DNA from 4 places in the Pantoea nemavictus genome. Region 2 is predicted to be linked to each of the others. Evidence: predicted binding sites of a transcription regulator. Region 2 holds the regulator's gene; each other region holds the start of a gene.

The links. The regulator Fur, encoded in region 2, represses iron uptake genes when iron is present. The targets are predictions, from matches to a motif close to ATAATAATGAGAACNACTATCAA.
Region 1: a site for Fur is predicted at 1,697-1,719, ahead of fes (enterochelin esterase). Genes of this name have one in related genera too.
Region 3: a site for Fur is predicted at 2,747-2,769, ahead of exbB (tol-pal system-associated acyl-CoA thioesterase). Genes of this name have one in related genera too.
Region 4: a site for Fur is predicted at 2,968-2,990, ahead of entS (enterobactin transporter EntS). Genes of this name have one in related genera too.

What each region holds. Positions count from the first base shown of each region.
Region 1 is NZ_JBBGZW010000002.1:793,562-797,787, forward strand. Features, by position in the region: gene WH298_RS23245 (MbtH family protein) at 67-288, opposite strand; gene fes (enterochelin esterase) at 281-1,639, opposite strand; gene WH298_RS23255 (TonB-dependent siderophore receptor) at 1,916-4,102, shown strand.
Region 2 is NZ_JBBGZW010000001.1:3,360,422-3,364,647, reverse strand. Features, by position in the region: gene ybfF (esterase) at 1-310, shown strand, start outside; gene ybfE (LexA regulated protein) at 479-754, shown strand; gene fldA (flavodoxin FldA) at 892-1,422, shown strand; gene fur (ferric iron uptake transcriptional regulator) at 1,777-2,226, shown strand; gene WH298_RS15400 (hypothetical protein) at 2,287-2,682, opposite strand; gene glnS (glutamine--tRNA ligase) at 2,917-4,226, opposite strand, start outside.
Region 3 is NZ_JBBGZW010000001.1:1,454,978-1,459,203, forward strand. Features, by position in the region: gene WH298_RS06550 (Ig-like domain-containing protein) at 1-1,418, shown strand, start outside; gene exbD (TonB system transport protein ExbD) at 1,503-1,925, opposite strand; gene exbB (tol-pal system-associated acyl-CoA thioesterase) at 1,931-2,659, opposite strand; gene metC (cystathionine beta-lyase) at 2,920-4,110, shown strand; gene WH298_RS06570 (DedA family protein) at 4,209-4,226, shown strand, end outside.
Region 4 is NZ_JBBGZW010000001.1:2,680,719-2,684,944, reverse strand. Features, by position in the region: gene WH298_RS12255 (enterobactin synthase subunit F) at 1-71, shown strand, start outside; gene WH298_RS12250 (ATP-binding cassette domain-containing protein) at 156-953, opposite strand; gene fepG (iron-enterobactin ABC transporter permease) at 950-1,933, opposite strand; gene fepD (Fe(3+)-siderophore ABC transporter permease) at 1,930-2,919, opposite strand; gene entS (enterobactin transporter EntS) at 3,061-4,226, shown strand, end outside.

The sequences.
Region 1 (4,226 bases), on a different contig from region 2:
GCAGCGGCGTTGGCTGCAACCCGAAGGATGATGGGAATAAATTAATTAAATGATTAAAAGTGAAAATCAGGCTGCGGTAGACGACGTCTGTTGCGTCGCTGGTCGCATGTCGTGCCAGTTGGCTTCAATAAACGCGATGGCGGCGGCACGCGTTAGCGGCCCTGCCACGTTATGCCAACCCGCCGGTACCGGGGCAAACGCTGGCCACAGGCTGTATTGCTGGCGCGCGTTGAGCAGCACCAGAAAATCCAGCGCATCGTTATCAAACGGATTTTGTTGTTCAGACATGATGAGTACCTTCAGAGGGTGAGGTTGGGGAAAGAAAATCGGCCAGCAGCCAGCGGCAGCCGTCGATCAAACCGCCACGCCAGCACAGCGCATCGTGCCCTCCGGCGTAGCGGCGAAAATGTAATTCATGGCCTGCAGCCTGAAGCACCGGGGCGATCTGCTGGTTGACGTACACCATGTCGGCCTCGCGATCGCCCACTTCCTGAAAGATCTTCAGCTTGCCCGGCGGCAGCGTGCCTTGCTGCAGACGCTGTAGCAGCAGGCCAGGCGCGTGATGCTCGCGGTTGGCGTAATCGCGGATGTACTGCAGATTGGGCCACCAGAAGGAGCCGGATTGGGTCAGAACGCGGCCAAAGCGCTGCGGCCAGTGCAAACCGGCATAGAGCGCGGCCAGTCCGCCGTAACTTTGCCCAGCCACCAGCGTGCGATTGGCGTCGCTGCTGAACGCGGCGTGCTGGCGCGCCAGCGGTAGGAGTTCCTGCTGCACTGCTTGCCAGAAGGTGGCGTTGCACGGCAATTCAGCTTCGCGATGCTGACTGTCGATGACATCGATAAACAGCCAGCAGGTCGGCGGCAGTTCGCCATCCGCGGTGACCTGATCCAGCGCGCTGAAAATCGGTTGGCCATACACCCAGTTTTGTCCGTCGAGCAGAATCGCCAGCGGACGCTGTTCAGGCCGATCGGTTTGCCCGGTGCTGTACAGCCAGACGTTGCGCGTCACGTTGAGCAACTCGCTGTGCCACTGCAAGGTTTGCAGCGCATCAGGCCAGGTTTCAGCCAGTCCGGCATCCAGCGCGCGCCATGCGGATTGATCCGGCGCATCCGGCATATGTGCGTTGCTCAGGGCAAAGCGTCGGCTGCTGAGAAACGGCGGCGTGGGGTTGAGTTTGTCGGGAATCGCCAGCGGCATCAGCGAAATCCACCATTTGCGCTGCAGCGCGCGACACGCCTCTTCGTCGCCACAAAACAGCGGTGGCAACTGCTGCGCGGTGGCGGGGATCAGGCTGTAACTGCCGCGCCAGTCTGACTCAATATGCGTCGACCAATGCCAGACGTCGCTGTCGCCCACCCGCAGCAAACTTTCCGGTGCTTCGCTGTGGTGATCGGTAACGCCGTTAATATCGACATACACCCGTTGCGTGGATGAAAGTGCGGAGTGGCCTTCGGGATCGCGCCAGAAGAAGTGCATGGTGGTTTGGCCGGTGTCGTCACGCTCCACCAGCGGCGTTCCGGCGGCGTAAAGCCGCTGCCACCAGCCATCTTCACCCACATCTGCCTGCTGCAACCATTGCGCAACTGTCCCGGCGGGCAACCACTCATCTGTCATTTTATCTGCGCTAGCTAGAAACATCCTGCAATCCATCTCCACATTTTGTTCATGATCTTTACTTAATCAAAGCTAATGCAAATGCTATTGATAACGATTTACATTTGCAATATGATTTTTCGCGCCTAATAAACCTTCGTATTTTCAGTGGATTATTTTGTGAAGGACGTCACGCAGGGAGATTAGGACCGTAAATAACTCAAGGCAGTAATATTTCAATCCGTTACAGCCGCGCCGTTGGGCATGGCGAACGAACGGATTATTTCATCTACAAGGCAGTTTGAAACAGAGATGGCAACTATGTCCGTTAACGCAAAAAAATCAGCAATACCTGCTGTGGCACTGCAATTCAGATTCAATCGGTTATATCTCTCCCTGGCCTCAATTTTGTTGCTGGCACCTGCGGCATTCAGCGCGGCCGCGGAAGAAACCCTTACCGTGAATGCCGATACGCGTGAAAGTGTGACCTCACCGCTGCAGGGTTATGTGGCGAAAGAGAGCGCGGCAGGCACTAAAACATCCACGCCGCTGCGTAAAACGCCGCAATCCATTTCGGTGATTACGCGCGAGCAGATGGACGACCAGGCGGCGGCCTCGGTGGCAGATGCGCTGAGCTACACCAGCGGCGTGCTGACTAACTATCGCGGCAACTCCAATCGTAACGATGAGATCATTGCGCGCGGTTTCCGCTATGCGCCGAAGTTCCTGGATGGGCTGAGCTATGGTTTGTCCGGTCAGGGGGGCGCAGCAGGGCAGATCGATCCCTGGCTGCTGGAGCGCGTAGAGATGATTCATGGCCCAGCCTCGGTGCTGTACGGCCAGGTGAATCCGGGCGGTATTGTTGCCATGACCAGCAAACGCCCGACCGCGCAGAGCATTCACAAAGTACAGCTCAGTAGCGGCAATCAGCATTTGGGTGAAGCGGCGTTTGATTTCGGCGGCAAGCTGAATGATGACAACACGCTGTTCTACCGCCTGAACGGCATCGCCAGCACCAAACATGAGTTCGTCAAAGACAACAAACAGCAGCGAATGGCGATTGCGCCAGCGATCACCTGGCTGCCCAATGCCGATACCAGCTTCACGCTATTGACGATGTATCAGAACGAGCCAAAAGCGGGCTATCGTAACTTCCTGCCCGCCAGCGGGACCTTGAAAGAGAGCAGCGCAGGCTTCATTCCTTACGACTTCAACGTTAGCGATCCGAGCTTCAACGAAGCCAAGCGCGAGCAGACGTCAGTCGGGTATATCTTCGAGCACAACCTGAGCGACAACGTCAGCTTCACGCAGAATTTGCGCTACAGCAACATGGACGAATCGTACAAATATCTGGTGTATACCTTTGATGCCGATAACGATCACTCGATCAACCGTCGTCCGCAGCACGACAAGATCAAGTCGAAAGAGTTGGGCCTGGATAACCAGCTGAAAGCCACGTTTGATACCGGCAATGTCGCGCACACTGTGCTCGGCGGGCTGGATTACAAGTGGAGCGACGTCGATAACAAACTGTGGCTCGACAGGGGCGATCAATACATTCTCGATTGGGCTAATCCTACGCGTATCAGTATTAACGAGAACGATCTGACGCTGACCACCAGCACGCGCAAGAAGCTCGATCAGGTTGGCGTTTATCTGCAGGATCAGCTGGAGTGGAATCAGTGGAATCTGCTGCTGTCGGGGCGTAATGACTGGAGCGAAATTCGCACCCAGGATCGCACCGATAACAGCGAATCCCAGCAGAATGACAACAAGTTTACCGGCCGCGCGGGTTTGCTGTATGCGTTTGATAACGGGATTTCACCTTATGTCAGCTACAGCACTTCATTTGAGCCAAACCTGAGCAGCGGCGCACCGGGCACCGATCCGTTTAAACCGACCACCGGCGAACAGACGGAAGTGGGCGTGAAGTATCAGCCGGTTGGCTGGGATGCGGTCTTTACCGTTTCGGCATTTGATATCACGCAGAAAAATATCACTGCCTACAACAACGTGACGGGCTATAACGAGCAGATCGGTAAAGTGCGTTCGAAGGGTATTGAAACCGAAGCGCATGCGCAGATTACGCCTGAGATCAAACTGTTGGCCGCCTATACCTACACCGATGCGGTGACCAAAGAGAGCAGCATCACCGAACGTATTGGTCACTCACCGTCGAGCATTCCGCGTCATGCGGCGTCAGCGTGGGGCAGCTATACCTTCCTTGATGGCGTACTGAACGGCTTTACATTGGGTAGCGGCGTACGTTACACCGGCACCACGCCAGCGGATGAGACCGGCACCGACAACGTGCCGCACTACACGCTGTATGACGTGATGGCAAAGTATGAGCTGGGTGAAGCGATGAATTCGCTGCGCGGCACCACGCTGCAGCTGAACGTTAATAACGTAGCGGATAAGCACTACGTAGCCTCTTGCAGTAACTCCAGCGCCTGCTTCTACGGCAGCGGTCGTTCGATCGTCGCCTCGGTTAACTACAGCTGGTAATTCCCGCGGCGGCCTGACCGGCCGCCGTTTCGTTGCACATCGCGTGCGGCACGCCTGCCAATGAAACATTTCCTGACCGGTTTTCGGAAAATACTGTATTTGTGTGACTGTCATCACTCTGCAA
Region 2 (4,226 bases):
CATTAATGAGGATGGCGTGATTCAGTTCATCCTCAAGTCGTTTGCCGAAGGTGAATGGCGCTTTAATGTGCCGGTGCTGTGGGAGAATTACACCACCATTTCCGGCTGGGAAGAGGTGCCTGCATGGCCGCACCCTGCGCTGTTTATTCGTGGTGGCGACTCGCCCTATCTGGATAATCAGCATCGCGATGCGCTATTGCGTCAATTCCCACAGGCACACGCGCATGTGATTAGCGGGGCCGGACATTGGGTGCATGCAGAGAAACCTGAGGCGGTGCTACGCGCGGTGCGTCGATTTTTTAACCTGTAAAAGCAAAAGCTTGCCGCGTGCGCTTTAGGGTTGGCGTCAAGGAAGGCGCTGGAGTATCATGTCGCGCTAAAAATTTGCCACGGATGATTTTTTCACCGTGGTCGGGCCGATAATGTTTTAATCGCGCAGCGCCTTTCCGCCGTTCGCGCCCACTCAGTTTTACAAACCATGGCAAAAGAACAGACAGACCGCACTACGCTTGATCTCTTTGCAGACGAGCGGCGTCCTGGTCGCCCGAAAACCAGCCCGCTGACGCGTGATGAACAATTACGCATCAACAAACGTAATCAGCTCAAGCGCGATAAAGTGCGTGGGCTGCGTCGTGTCGAGCTGAAGATGTCCAGCGAGGCGGTTGACGCGCTCAGCACGCTGGCCGACCAGCAAAACATCAGTCGCAGCGAATTGATTGAACAAATGCTGCTGGCACAGCTCAAACTGTCGTAACGCGCGAAGACCGCACGCTGGAACACAAAGTCACGGCTTTACAAGTTCCGCACTTTTTACCGGTCTGCTATTATTCGCATTACTGTGCAGTCAACTGACTTACTTTCACAATCAGGATCTAAGAGGTTACCTAACCCATGGCAATCGTAGGCATTTTCTTCGGCAGCGATACCGGCAACACTGAAAACATTGCAAAAATGATCCAGAAACAACTGGGTAAAGATGTCGCCGAAGTGCATGACATTGCTAAGAGCACCAAAGAAGATCTCGATGCGTTCGATATCCTGCTGCTGGGCATTCCAACCTGGTATTATGGTGAAGCGCAGTGTGACTGGGATGATTTCTTCCCGACGCTGGAAGAGATTGATTTCAATGGCAAGCTGGTAGCGCTGTTTGGTTGTGGCGATCAGGAAGATTACGCCGAATACTTCTGCGACGCGATGGGCACCATCCGCGACATCATTGAGCCGAATGGTGCAGTCATCGTCGGCCACTGGCCAACCGAAGGCTACCATTTTGAAGCATCTAAAGGTTTGGCCGATGATAAACACTTCCTCGGTCTGGCGATTGACGAAGACCGTCAACCCGAACTGACCAATGAGCGCGTTGAAACCTGGGTGAAGCAGATCTTCGATGAACTGCAGCTGAAAGAGATTATTGAAGCGTAATCCCCTGCTCTGCCCGATGTGCGCGCAAGTTCACATCGGGCAACGGAATTTCCTATAAAAATAATAGCTACGGTTTTTTAACTTTTCCCCGCAAATCTGTAGAATACCCGCAATGGTCATCCGCTTATTCCTCTGGCATTAGAATGAGGCTGAGTGAAATGGAATCCAAAACCCAAGCGTCTTGAAGGCGTTAGTGACATTATCCTTACTGCTTTTGGTGATTAAGGACGTTGCCTTGGTTTTCATTTCACTGCTTGAGTTCTATAATGAGACGCAAATGAGAATGCGCGTTGACCTAAACATTCAAGGCCCCTGCGCCGCAAGTGACTAGCAAAGTAACAGGACAATATCCGCATGACTGACAACAACTCCGCATTGAAGAAGGCTGGCCTGAAAGTCACGCTCCCCAGACTGAAAATTCTGGAAGTGCTTCAGGGACCCGGACCCGAGTCCCATCACGTCAGTGCGGAGGATTTGTATAAGCGCCTGATCGATATGGGCGAAGAGATTGGTCTGGCAACGGTATATCGCGTTCTTAACCAGTTTGACGACGCGGGCATCGTTACCCGTCATAATTTTGAAGGCGGTAAATCTGTCTTTGAACTGACCCAGCAACATCACCACGATCACCTGATTTGCCTCGATTGCGGCAAGGTTATCGAATTTAGCGATGAATCAATTGAAACGCGTCAGCGTGAAATTGCCACTCGCCATGGTATCAAACTCAGTAACCACAGCCTGTACTTGTACGGTCACTGTGCTCTGGGAGACTGCCGCGAAGACGACACGCTCCACGATAAGTAATTGAGTGTGCTATGCAGTATAAAAAAACCGGCGCTTGAGCCGGTTTTTTTATACCTGAAATCAGGCAACGATGGTTTCTTGCAGGTAACGCCAGCGCGGAATGCTGGTGCTGCAATCGAGAACCGCCAGTGAAATGCGGCTCTGATTGATGCCATTCATCATTTGTAATTCACGATATTGAATCGTCACCTCTTCGCTTTGCTGCGAGATAATGGCGTGCTCACTGGTCGCAATACGCATGCCTTCGCGTTGCCCATTCAATTGGCGAAACAGCGTTTCCATCTCATTAAGATCCAACTGTTTACCTTGCGGTGTCACCATTTTAAATTCGGGATGAAAGTGCGATAAAAACAGATCAATGCTGTCATCACTGCCTTCAACCTGATTGAAAATACGTTCGATAAGCTGATGTAATACAACCACACTGTGCTTGGCTTCCAGGGCAAGACTTGTCATTTTTTATCCTTTGATAACCCGCGGAGCAACGTTTGAGTGCGCATAGCCTACCTGAAAAAAAGTTTTTCACACTGGCAAATGGTTTAATTTTGCTAAAGTCAGAATAGTCGTAAATGAGGAATTAATCGCATCAACAGGAAGGCAGCATAAAAGATTGCAGGTGGCCAAATAGAGGCAATAAAAAAGGGCGATTGCTCGCCCTTTCATGATCTTATCGTGTTAGCGACAAAATAATTAATCGCCGATTTTCGCCCAGGTATCGCGCAATCCAACGGTGCGGTTAAACACCAATTTTGACGGCTGCGAATAAACGCTATCAGCACAGAAGTAGCCTTCACGTTCGAACTGATACGGTGCCATTGAATCGGCCTCGCGCAGACCAGGCTCAACGAAGCCCTGTTTAGTTTCGAGTGAGTTCGGGTTAATGGTGGTGAGGAAATCCTCAGCCGCGCCCGGATTTGGCACACTAAACAGACGATCATACAGGCGGAATTCCGCCGGCAACGCGTGAATTGCAGAAACCCAATGGATAACGCCTTTCACTTTACGCCCATCAGCAGGATCTTTGCTCAGCGTATCAACATCGCAAGTACAGTAGATACAGGTGATATTGCCTTCATCATCCTTCGCTACACGTTCAGCACGGATCACGTAAGCATTACGCAGACGCACTTCTTTACCCAGCACCAGACGCTTGTATTGTTTATTGGCTTCTTCGCGGAAGTCAGCGCGATCGATCCACACTTCACGGCTGAATGGCACTTCACGCGTACCCATCTCCGGTTTGTTAGGATGATTTGGCATGGTGATGATCTCTTCGTGACCCGCTGGCAGATTTTCAATCACCACCTTCAGGGGATCCATCACGGCCATCGCACGCGGCGCGTTTTCATTGAGATCGTCACGAATGCACGACTCCAGTGAAGCCATTTCTACGATATTGTCCTGCTTAGTAACGCCAATGCGGCGGCAGAACTCACGAATCGAAGCCGAGCTGTAACCACGACGACGCAAACCGGAAACGGTCAGCATGCGCGGATCGTCCCAGCCTTCCACAACTTTTTCGCTCACCAGCTGAGTCAGTTTACGCTTGGACATCACTGCGTATTCCAGATTCAGACGTGAAAACTCATACTGACGCGGGTGCACCGGAATGGTGATGTTATCCAGCACCCAATCGTACAGACGACGGTTATCCTGGAACTCCAGCGTGCAGAGAGAATGCGTAATACCTTCAATCGCATCAGAAATGCAGTGAGTGAAGTCGTACATTGGATAGATGCACCACTTGCTGCCAGTCTGATGGTGATCGGCAAACTTGATGCGATACAGCACGGGATCGCGCATCACGATAAAGCTGGATGCCATATCGATTTTGGCACGTAAACAGGCTTTGCCCTCTTCGAAGCCACCATCGCGCATTTTCTGGAACAGCGCTAAGTTCTCTTCCACGCTGCGATCGCGATACGGGCTGTTTTTGCCTGGTGCTGTGAGAGAACCGCGATACTCGCGGATCTCATCTGCCGACAATTCATCAACATACG
Region 3 (4,226 bases), 1.9 Mb from region 2:
ATGACTTTGAGCAATGGGTAGGCAGCACCGTAGCGCTACAGAATGGTGAATGGACGATCAAGGCACAGCTTGGCAACGGCGAGCATCAGCTGAAAGTGACCGCGACTGACGAGTTTGATCGCGTCAGTGAATCTTCAGATCGCTACGTATTACAAGTCGATGATTCACCGGGGATTCCCGCTACCATCAGCTATGCCATAGATGACGTGGGTACCGTACAGGGCAAACTGAACTCTGGCGCAAGCACCGATGACTTCGCGCCAATTATTGTCGGTCGGGCTGAGCCAAATAGCATGGTTTATCTGTATGCGCAGAATAGCCACGGCGGCATCGGCTATAAAGGCAGCGTGCTGGCAGATGCTAATGGTGACTGGTCCATTCAGTCGCGCTCAATGATCAGTGGCGACGGCCTTTACACCTTCCATGCAACCTATGTGAATAGCATCGCCGATTACCGTCCCGATTTTGCGCTCAATATGAAAGCGCTGAAGGACATCGAGCCAACCATTGAATTTGCCCACGATGACGCCGGGGCGATGACCGGTGCGGTTTATCACCGTGGCACCACCGATGATAAAACGCCGACGCTAGAGGGCAAAGGCGCGCCAGGAAGCGTGGTAGAAATTGAGTACAAGCTCAGTAACGGTAGCTGGCAAAGTGCGGGCAGTGCAACGGTTGATCAGCAGGGAAATTGGCAGGTTAAGTCCACTGAGCTGAGCAATTATGGCGAGTGGGCGTTTCGTGCGCGCGGCGTGACTGCAGGGCAAACCAGTGACTGGAGCGATAACTTCGAGCTGATCATGATCCCAGGTGCCCCGCTGGCACCGAGCATCAATTTTGCCAACGATGATGTGGGTCTGGTGCAGGATCCTGTTTTCCACAACGGCACCACTGACGACAACACACCTACGCTGCAAGGCACGGGTACACCTGGCCAGATCATTGAAATTGAGTTTGGTCTGCAGGGAGAAAGTCTGCGCAGCAACGGCACTGCACGCGTGGGCGAAGACGGTAAATGGAGCTTTACCTCGCCGCAGCTGGATCAACCGGGCATCTGGGAATACCAGGCTCGCGCCTCCACCGGGGAGATGAAAAGTAACTGGAGCGATAAATTCCACATCAACCTTGTTGAGGAGGCGCAGATCAGCAGTGTCGAGCCAGAAGAGAACAGCAACCTAACGCTGCAGCAGTTGCTGGTCGAGGAAGGCGAAGGTCTGTTTATTGACAGCTCGCAGCTTGAGCTTCAGGACACTACTGCCGTGGCGTTACAGTTGGAAGATATTCTGCCGCAGGGAACAGAGGCCAGCGACTGGATGCAAGAAACTGCTACGGCCAATACTGCTGCGCAATACCACGTTTATAGCCATGACAACAGCGAACTGCTGCTGCAGGATGGCGCTGGCTCTTACGCCGCCTAACACTGCTTCTCAGTAAGGCAGCCATAAAAAAGGGTCGCTGTGTAAGCGACCCTTCTATTCAAGACATCAACATATGAAACGAAATTACTTCTTCACCGTTTCCATGCCCATCAAACCAATCTTCAGGTAACCGGCTTCACGCAGCTGATCCATCACTTCCATCAGGGTGGCGTAATCAACTGATTTATCCGCCTGGAAGAAGATGGTGGTGTCTTTCTTGCCTTCGGTTTGGGCGGTCAACGTATTCACCAGCGTCTCTTTGGTCACCGCATCGTTACCGATGTAGATCTGCTTATCTTCTTTAATCGACAGATAAACCGGTTTTTCCGGACGCGGCTGTGGCGCGCTGGTCGACGCTGGCAGGTTAACGCGCACATCGACCGTGGCTAACGGTGCGGCGACCATAAAGATGATCAGCAGAACCAGCATGACGTCGATAAACGGCGTCACGTTGATTTCGTGCATTTCGCCATCGCCTACCGAGTCATCGTTTAAACGCATCGCCATAATACTTATCCTACGCGCAGTTTCTGTGCCGCCGCTGGACGGTTGGCTTCTTTCGCCGTATCGACGTTGCCGAGGTCAAGATCGCGGCTCTGCAGTAACATGACCTGCGCGGCGACGTCGCCCAGCGACGCTTTGTAGCTGGCAATCATGCGCGCGAAGACGTTATAGATAACCACCGCAGGAATCGCCGCAACCAGACCAATGGCCGTGGCCAGCAGCGCTTCAGCAATGCCGGGTGCTACTACAGCAAGATTGGTGGTTTGTGTTTTCGCGATACCGATGAAGCTGTTCATGATGCCCCAAACGGTACCGAACAGGCCGATAAATGGCGCAACGGAACCGATGGTGGCCAGGAAGCCATTACCGCGGCCGGCATGACGGCTGAAGGCGGCAACGCGGCGATCGAGACGGAAGCTGGTGCGCTCTTTAATGCCGTCCAGATCTTCAGTGCCGGCTGACAGCTCCAGTTCATTGTGCGCATCGTTGAGCAACACAGCGCTGTGGCTGTTGCCTTTGAAGTTTTCAGCAGCACGGTAAGCATCGTTTAACGATCGGGCTTCGCCCAGCGCCTGCTGCTCGCGCTTCAGGCGACGTTTCGCCCCGCTCAGCTCAGCAAACTTACCGAAGAAAATCGCCCAGGTGACGACGGAAGCCAGTAACAGGCCAATCATCACAATCTTTACCACGATATCGGCATGCTGATACATGCCCCAAACGGAGAGATCCGTTTGCATCAAATCACTGGCTACCACGCTGCATCTCCAACTTCTGTTGCACAGTTCACGATTGAAGCGCGGATCATAGCAAAAAACACCACCGAAGTGATAGTGGTTCTCATTACTATTTACAAAGGAAAGATGCCTGTCATTTCCACAATTTAGCCGATGTTATGCGCAATACTGGCCTCACTCTGATAATCGGCATTCAGGCTCAACCCGCCATAGCGATTCGTGGTAACGTGAATGTTTTGTGGGAAATGTCAGGAAAGGCAGTGATGGCAACGAAAAAAATAGACACCAGGCTGGTCACCGCGGGACGCAGCAAACGTTACACTCAGGGCTCAGTAAACAGCGTGATTCAACGCGCTTCCTCACTGGTTTTTGACAGCGTCGCCGACAAAAAACGCGCCACCGCCGGTCGCGCAACAGGCGAACTGTTTTATGGCCGTCGCGGCACCCTCACCCATTTCTCGCTGCAGGATGCGATGACCGAGCTGGAAGGCGGCGCGGGCTGTGCGCTTTATCCGTGCGGCGCGGCGGCGGTATCCAACGCCATTTTGTCCTTTGTCGAAGCCGGCGACCACATTCTGGTGAGCGGCGCGGTGTATGAACCGACCCAGGATTTTTGCTCTAAAATTCTCAGCAAGCTGAATGTCACCACCACCTATTTCGATCACTGCATCGGCAGCGAAATTGGCGAACTGGTGCAGCCGAATACGCGCGTGGTGTTCCTGGAATCTCCGGCTTCGATCACCATGGAAGTGCAGGATATCCCGGCCATCGTTGCCGCCGTGCGCGCGAAAGCGCCTGACGCGATTATCATGATCGATAATACCTGGGCGGCGGGCGTGTTATTTAACGCGCTGGAGCACGGCATCGATATTTCGATTCAGGCCGGCACCAAATACATCATTGGTCACAGCGATGCGATGATTGGCACCGCGGTAGCCAATGCGCGTTGCTGGCCACAGCTGCGCGAGAATTCGTACCTGATGGGCCAGATGGTTGACGCCGATACCGCTTATATGGCGAGCCGTGGCCTGCGCACGCTGGGCACGCGCCTGCGTCAGCACGAAGAGAGCGGATTGCAGGTCGCCGAGTGGCTGGCCGCGCAGCCGGAAGTGGCGCGCGTTAATCACCCGGCGCTGGCGCAGTGTAAAGGCCACGCATTCTGGCAGCGCGACTTCAGCGGCAGCAGCGGTTTGTTCTCCTTTATCCTGCATGAAAAATTAAGTCGCGAGCAGTTGGCAAATTATCTCGATCACTTTCACCATTTCAGCATGGCCTATTCGTGGGGCGGCTATGAATCGCTGATTCTGGCGAATCAGCCTGAGGAATTGGCGGCGATTCGTCCGGCGGGCGGCGTTGATTTTGATGGCACCTTAGTGCGTCTGCATATTGGTCTCGAACACGTTGATGACTTGCTGGATGATTTGAAAGCTGGCTTTGCGCGCTTAAAAAACTAAACAGAAACTCAACCACGCTGTGGCGGCGATGAGAGATCAACGAATGCAGTGCCACAGAAGGTTAAAATTAGAATCCTTGTGACTCGATGGAATAGCTGATGGGTGTTTTACATGAG
Region 4 (4,226 bases), 680 kb from region 2:
CCCACGTGGAGATCATTTCACCACAAATGTTTGAGCAGATTGGGCCACTGTTGCAGCGGTTGCTGGGTTAGATGCAAACCAGGTCGCCATGAATGGCGACCCTACGATGTGCCGGTGTGATTTTGTAGGGTCGCCATTTATGGCGACCACCTCAATTATCTTCCGCTCCCCAGCGGCACAATCATCGGCGTATGCGCCACTGGATCTTCCACAATCACGCAGCGCAAACCATACACCTGCTCGATCAACGCTGGCGTCACGATCTCCGCCGGTTTCCCCTCGGCGACAATCTTGCCGTAACGCATCGCAATCAAGTGCGTGGCATAGCGGCAGGCGTGATTGAGATCGTGCAGCACCACCACCAGCGTACGACCATGCTGCTGATTCAGCTCCTGCATCAGCTCCAGCAACTCAATTTGATGCGTAATGTCCAGCCAGGTGGTTGGCTCATCCAGCAGCAGCAGCGGCGTTTCCTGCGCCAGTACCATGGCGATCCACACGCGCTGACGCTGCCCGCCCGATAAGGTATCCACCGACTGCTGCGCTAAATCGCTCACGCCCGTGGCGCGCATCGCTTGTTGCACCGCAGCTTCATCTTCCGCGCGCCAGCGACCAAACAGCGCCTGATGCGGATAACGCCCGCGCGCCACCAGCTCCGTGACGCTAATGCCGGCAGGCGCATTCGAACTCTGTGGCAGCAGGCCAAGGCGGCGCGCCACCTCTTTGGTCGGATAGCGCGCAATCGCTTCGCCATCCAGCAAGACTTCCCCTTTCAGTGGGGTATGCAGACGGCTGAGCGTACGTAATAGCGTCGATTTTCCGCAGGCGTTGGGGCCGATAATTACCGTCAGCTCCCCTTCGGGAATCGCTACCGATAAATTCTCTGCCACCACTTTTTTGTCGTAGCCCAGCGTCAAACCTTCGCCACGCAGACGTGAAGGGATATCGATCATTGGCGTCGCGCCTCCCGCACCAGTAAAGCCATCAGATAGAGTCCACCGAGGATGACGGTAATTACGCCAACCGGTAATTGATAAGGCAGGAACAGATGCTGTGCGGCGAAGTCAGCGGCTATCAGCAGCAACGCGCCACACAGCGCTGCCAGCGGCAATGCACCTTTAATACCACCGCCAAGACGCCGTGCAATTTGTGGCGCCAGCAGCGCGACAAACGAAATCGGTCCCACCAGCGCCGTTGATGCTGCCGTTAACACCACGCCAATCAGCATCAGCCACATCCGGCTGCGCTCCACCGGCACGCCAAGCGCATTGGCGGTATCGTCACCCATCTCCAGCAGGCGCATACGCCGCGCCAGCAGCGCCATCAGCACTAATGCCAGCAGCAGCACGGCAATCACCGGCGGTGTTTTCGCCCAGGTAATCCCGTTAAGCGATCCGGCGCTCCACAAGCCGGCACTCAGCGCCGACTCCAGCGAGGCGCTGATAATCAGCCACGAGTTCAACGCCATCAGCAGCGCGCGCACGCTGATACCAACGATAATCAGCCGGAAGGTTTCCACCCCGTTGCGCCAGGCAAACAGGTACACCAGCGCCGCCGTGGCGATGCCGCCAATCAGTGCCGCGCCGGTCATCGCCGTTACACTTTGATTGAACAGCACCAGCGCCACCAGCACGCCGCTGTATGCGCCGGTGTTAAAGCCGAGAATATCCGGACTGCCGAGCGGATTGCGCAGCAGCGACTGAAAAATCGCTCCGCTGATACCTAATGCGGCACCAATCAGCAGCGCCATCAGCACTCGCGGCAAGCGCCACTCCAGCACGATCAGTTTGACGTTACCGGCGACCTGACCGAGCAGCAGTTGCCCGATTTGTTCGCCGCTAATCTGCAATGCCCCGCGCGTCATCGCCAGATACGCCAGCACTGCGCAGCAAAGCAGCAGCCATAGCGCGTGTAACCAGGTTCGACGCGTCATAGCGCACCCCGGCCCAGTTTGCGGCGCACCAGTACAATCAGCATCGGCGCTCCGAGCATTGCCGTGACGATGGAAACCCGCAGCTCCCCCGCCACCAGCAGGCGGCCAAGAATATCGGCGGCGAGTAACAGAATCGGCGTGATAAGCGCCGTCGCCGGCAGCATCCAGCGATGATCGTTGCCCACCAGCCAGCGGGCAAAGTGCGGCGTCATCAGACCGACAAAGGCAATTGGCCCCACCGCCGCCGTCGCTGCACCGCACAGCAGTGCAATCGCCAGTAGGCCAAGCAGCTGGGTCCGCCCCACGCGTGTACCGAGTGCGGTGGCCATATCGCCGCCCATGCTGAGGCTGTTGAGCGCCTGCGACAGACAAATCGCTACCACGCTGCCCACCAGCACCGCCGGAAACAGTGTGCGCAGCACGGTAAAGTTACGGATATCCAGCGAGCCGCTGTGCCAGAAACGCAGGTGATCATAGATGGCAGGATTGAGCAGTGACAGGCCAGACGTCAGCCCATCCAGCACTGCGCCCAGCGCGACGCCCGCCAGCGTAAGACGTACCGGATTGACGCGGCCACCGCCAATCGCACCGGTCAATGCCACCAGCAACGAAGAGAGCAGTGCGCCCGCAAAAGCGAAGCCGAGCCAATCTACCGGCGAATCTGCACCAAACAGCGCAATGCCAATCACCACTGCGAAACCAGCACCGGCATTGACGCCGAGAATGCCGGGATCGGCCAGCGGGTTGCGCGTCAGGCTCTGCATCAAGGCACCGGCCAGCCCGAGCGCCACGCCCGCCAGCAAACCAGCCAGGGTGCGCGGCAAGCGCGCGTCACGCACAATCACACACTCCGCGCTATTACAGCTGGCGGTAAGCGAATGATAAACATCGGGAAGCGGTATTGATTTTGCTCCCAGCATTAAGCTGAGCGCGATGAGGAGCAAGAGCAGAATCCCTGAGCCTGCCAATGCACGGATCTGGCGCATAGCGTTCTAAACCTTCACTGTTCAACGTCGTCGCATGCGCGATGCAACTTGATAATGGTTATCGTTATTACTCGCGTTTAGCTATGTTACCATGACTCGCCTCGCGGACGATGAGGAAAATTGGTGCAAAAAGGCGAACCTATGAACAAATCATCCCACTTTATCGATCTCTCACTGCTGAAAACCCATCCGGCTTTTCGCGCGGTATTTATTGCGCGCTTTATCTCGATTGTCGCGCTCGGCATGCTTGCCGTCGCGGTTCCGGTGCAGATCCAGCACATGACAAATTCACCGCTGCTGGTGGGATTGGCGGTGACGCTGGCCGCTACGGGCATGTTTATTGGTCTGCTGACCGGCGGCGTTTTGGCGGATCGCCATGAGCGTAAGAAGCTGATTCTTTTCGCCCGTTCAACCTGCGGGCTGGGCTTTATCGCGCTGGCGATCAATGCGGCGCTGCCGGAACCTTCGTTAATCGCCGTTTATCTGCTGGGCTTCTGGGATGGTTTCTTCGGAGCGATTGGCGTCACTGCACTGTTAGCCGCCACGCCCGCGCTGGTGGGGCGGGAAAATATTATGCAGGCCGGTGCTATCACCATGTTAACGGTGCGCTTTGGCTCGATTTTGTCACCTGCGATTGCCGGTCTGGTGATTGCCCACGGCGGCGTGACCTGGAACTACGGACTCGCCGCGTTCGGCACGCTGCTTACCGTGCTAACCCTGTTAAAATTACCGAACTTGCCGCCTCCGCCGCAGCCGCGCGAACATCCGCTCAAATCCCTCGCCGCTGGCGTGCAGTTTCTCTTTGCCAGCCCGATTGTCGGCATGGTGGCGCTGATTGGTGCGCTGGTGACCTTAGCCAGCGCAGTGCGCGTGCTCTATCCCGCACTCGCGCCCCATTGGTCAGTGAGTGCTGACCAGCTGGGTTTGCTCTACGCCGCAGTGCCGCTCGGTGCGGCGGTGGGCGCCTTCACCAGCGGTAAACTCAAGCACGCTGCACGTCCGGGACAGCTGGTGCTCGGCAGCGCGATTGCGGCGTTTATCGCCCTTGGCTTGTTTAGCCTGATGCCGAATCTGCCGCTGGCGTTAGCTTGTCTGGTCGCCTTCGGCTACTTCAGCGCCATCAATAGCCTGATGCAGTACGCAATGATTCAGGCGCTAACGCCCGATCATTTGCTAGGCCGCATCAACGGATTATGGACGGCACAGAACGTCACCGGCGACGCGATAGGTGCGGCAGTGATTGGTGCGATGGGTTCATGGCTGCTGCCACCGCAGGCCGCCGCCGTGTTTGGCTTTGCGGCGGCGCT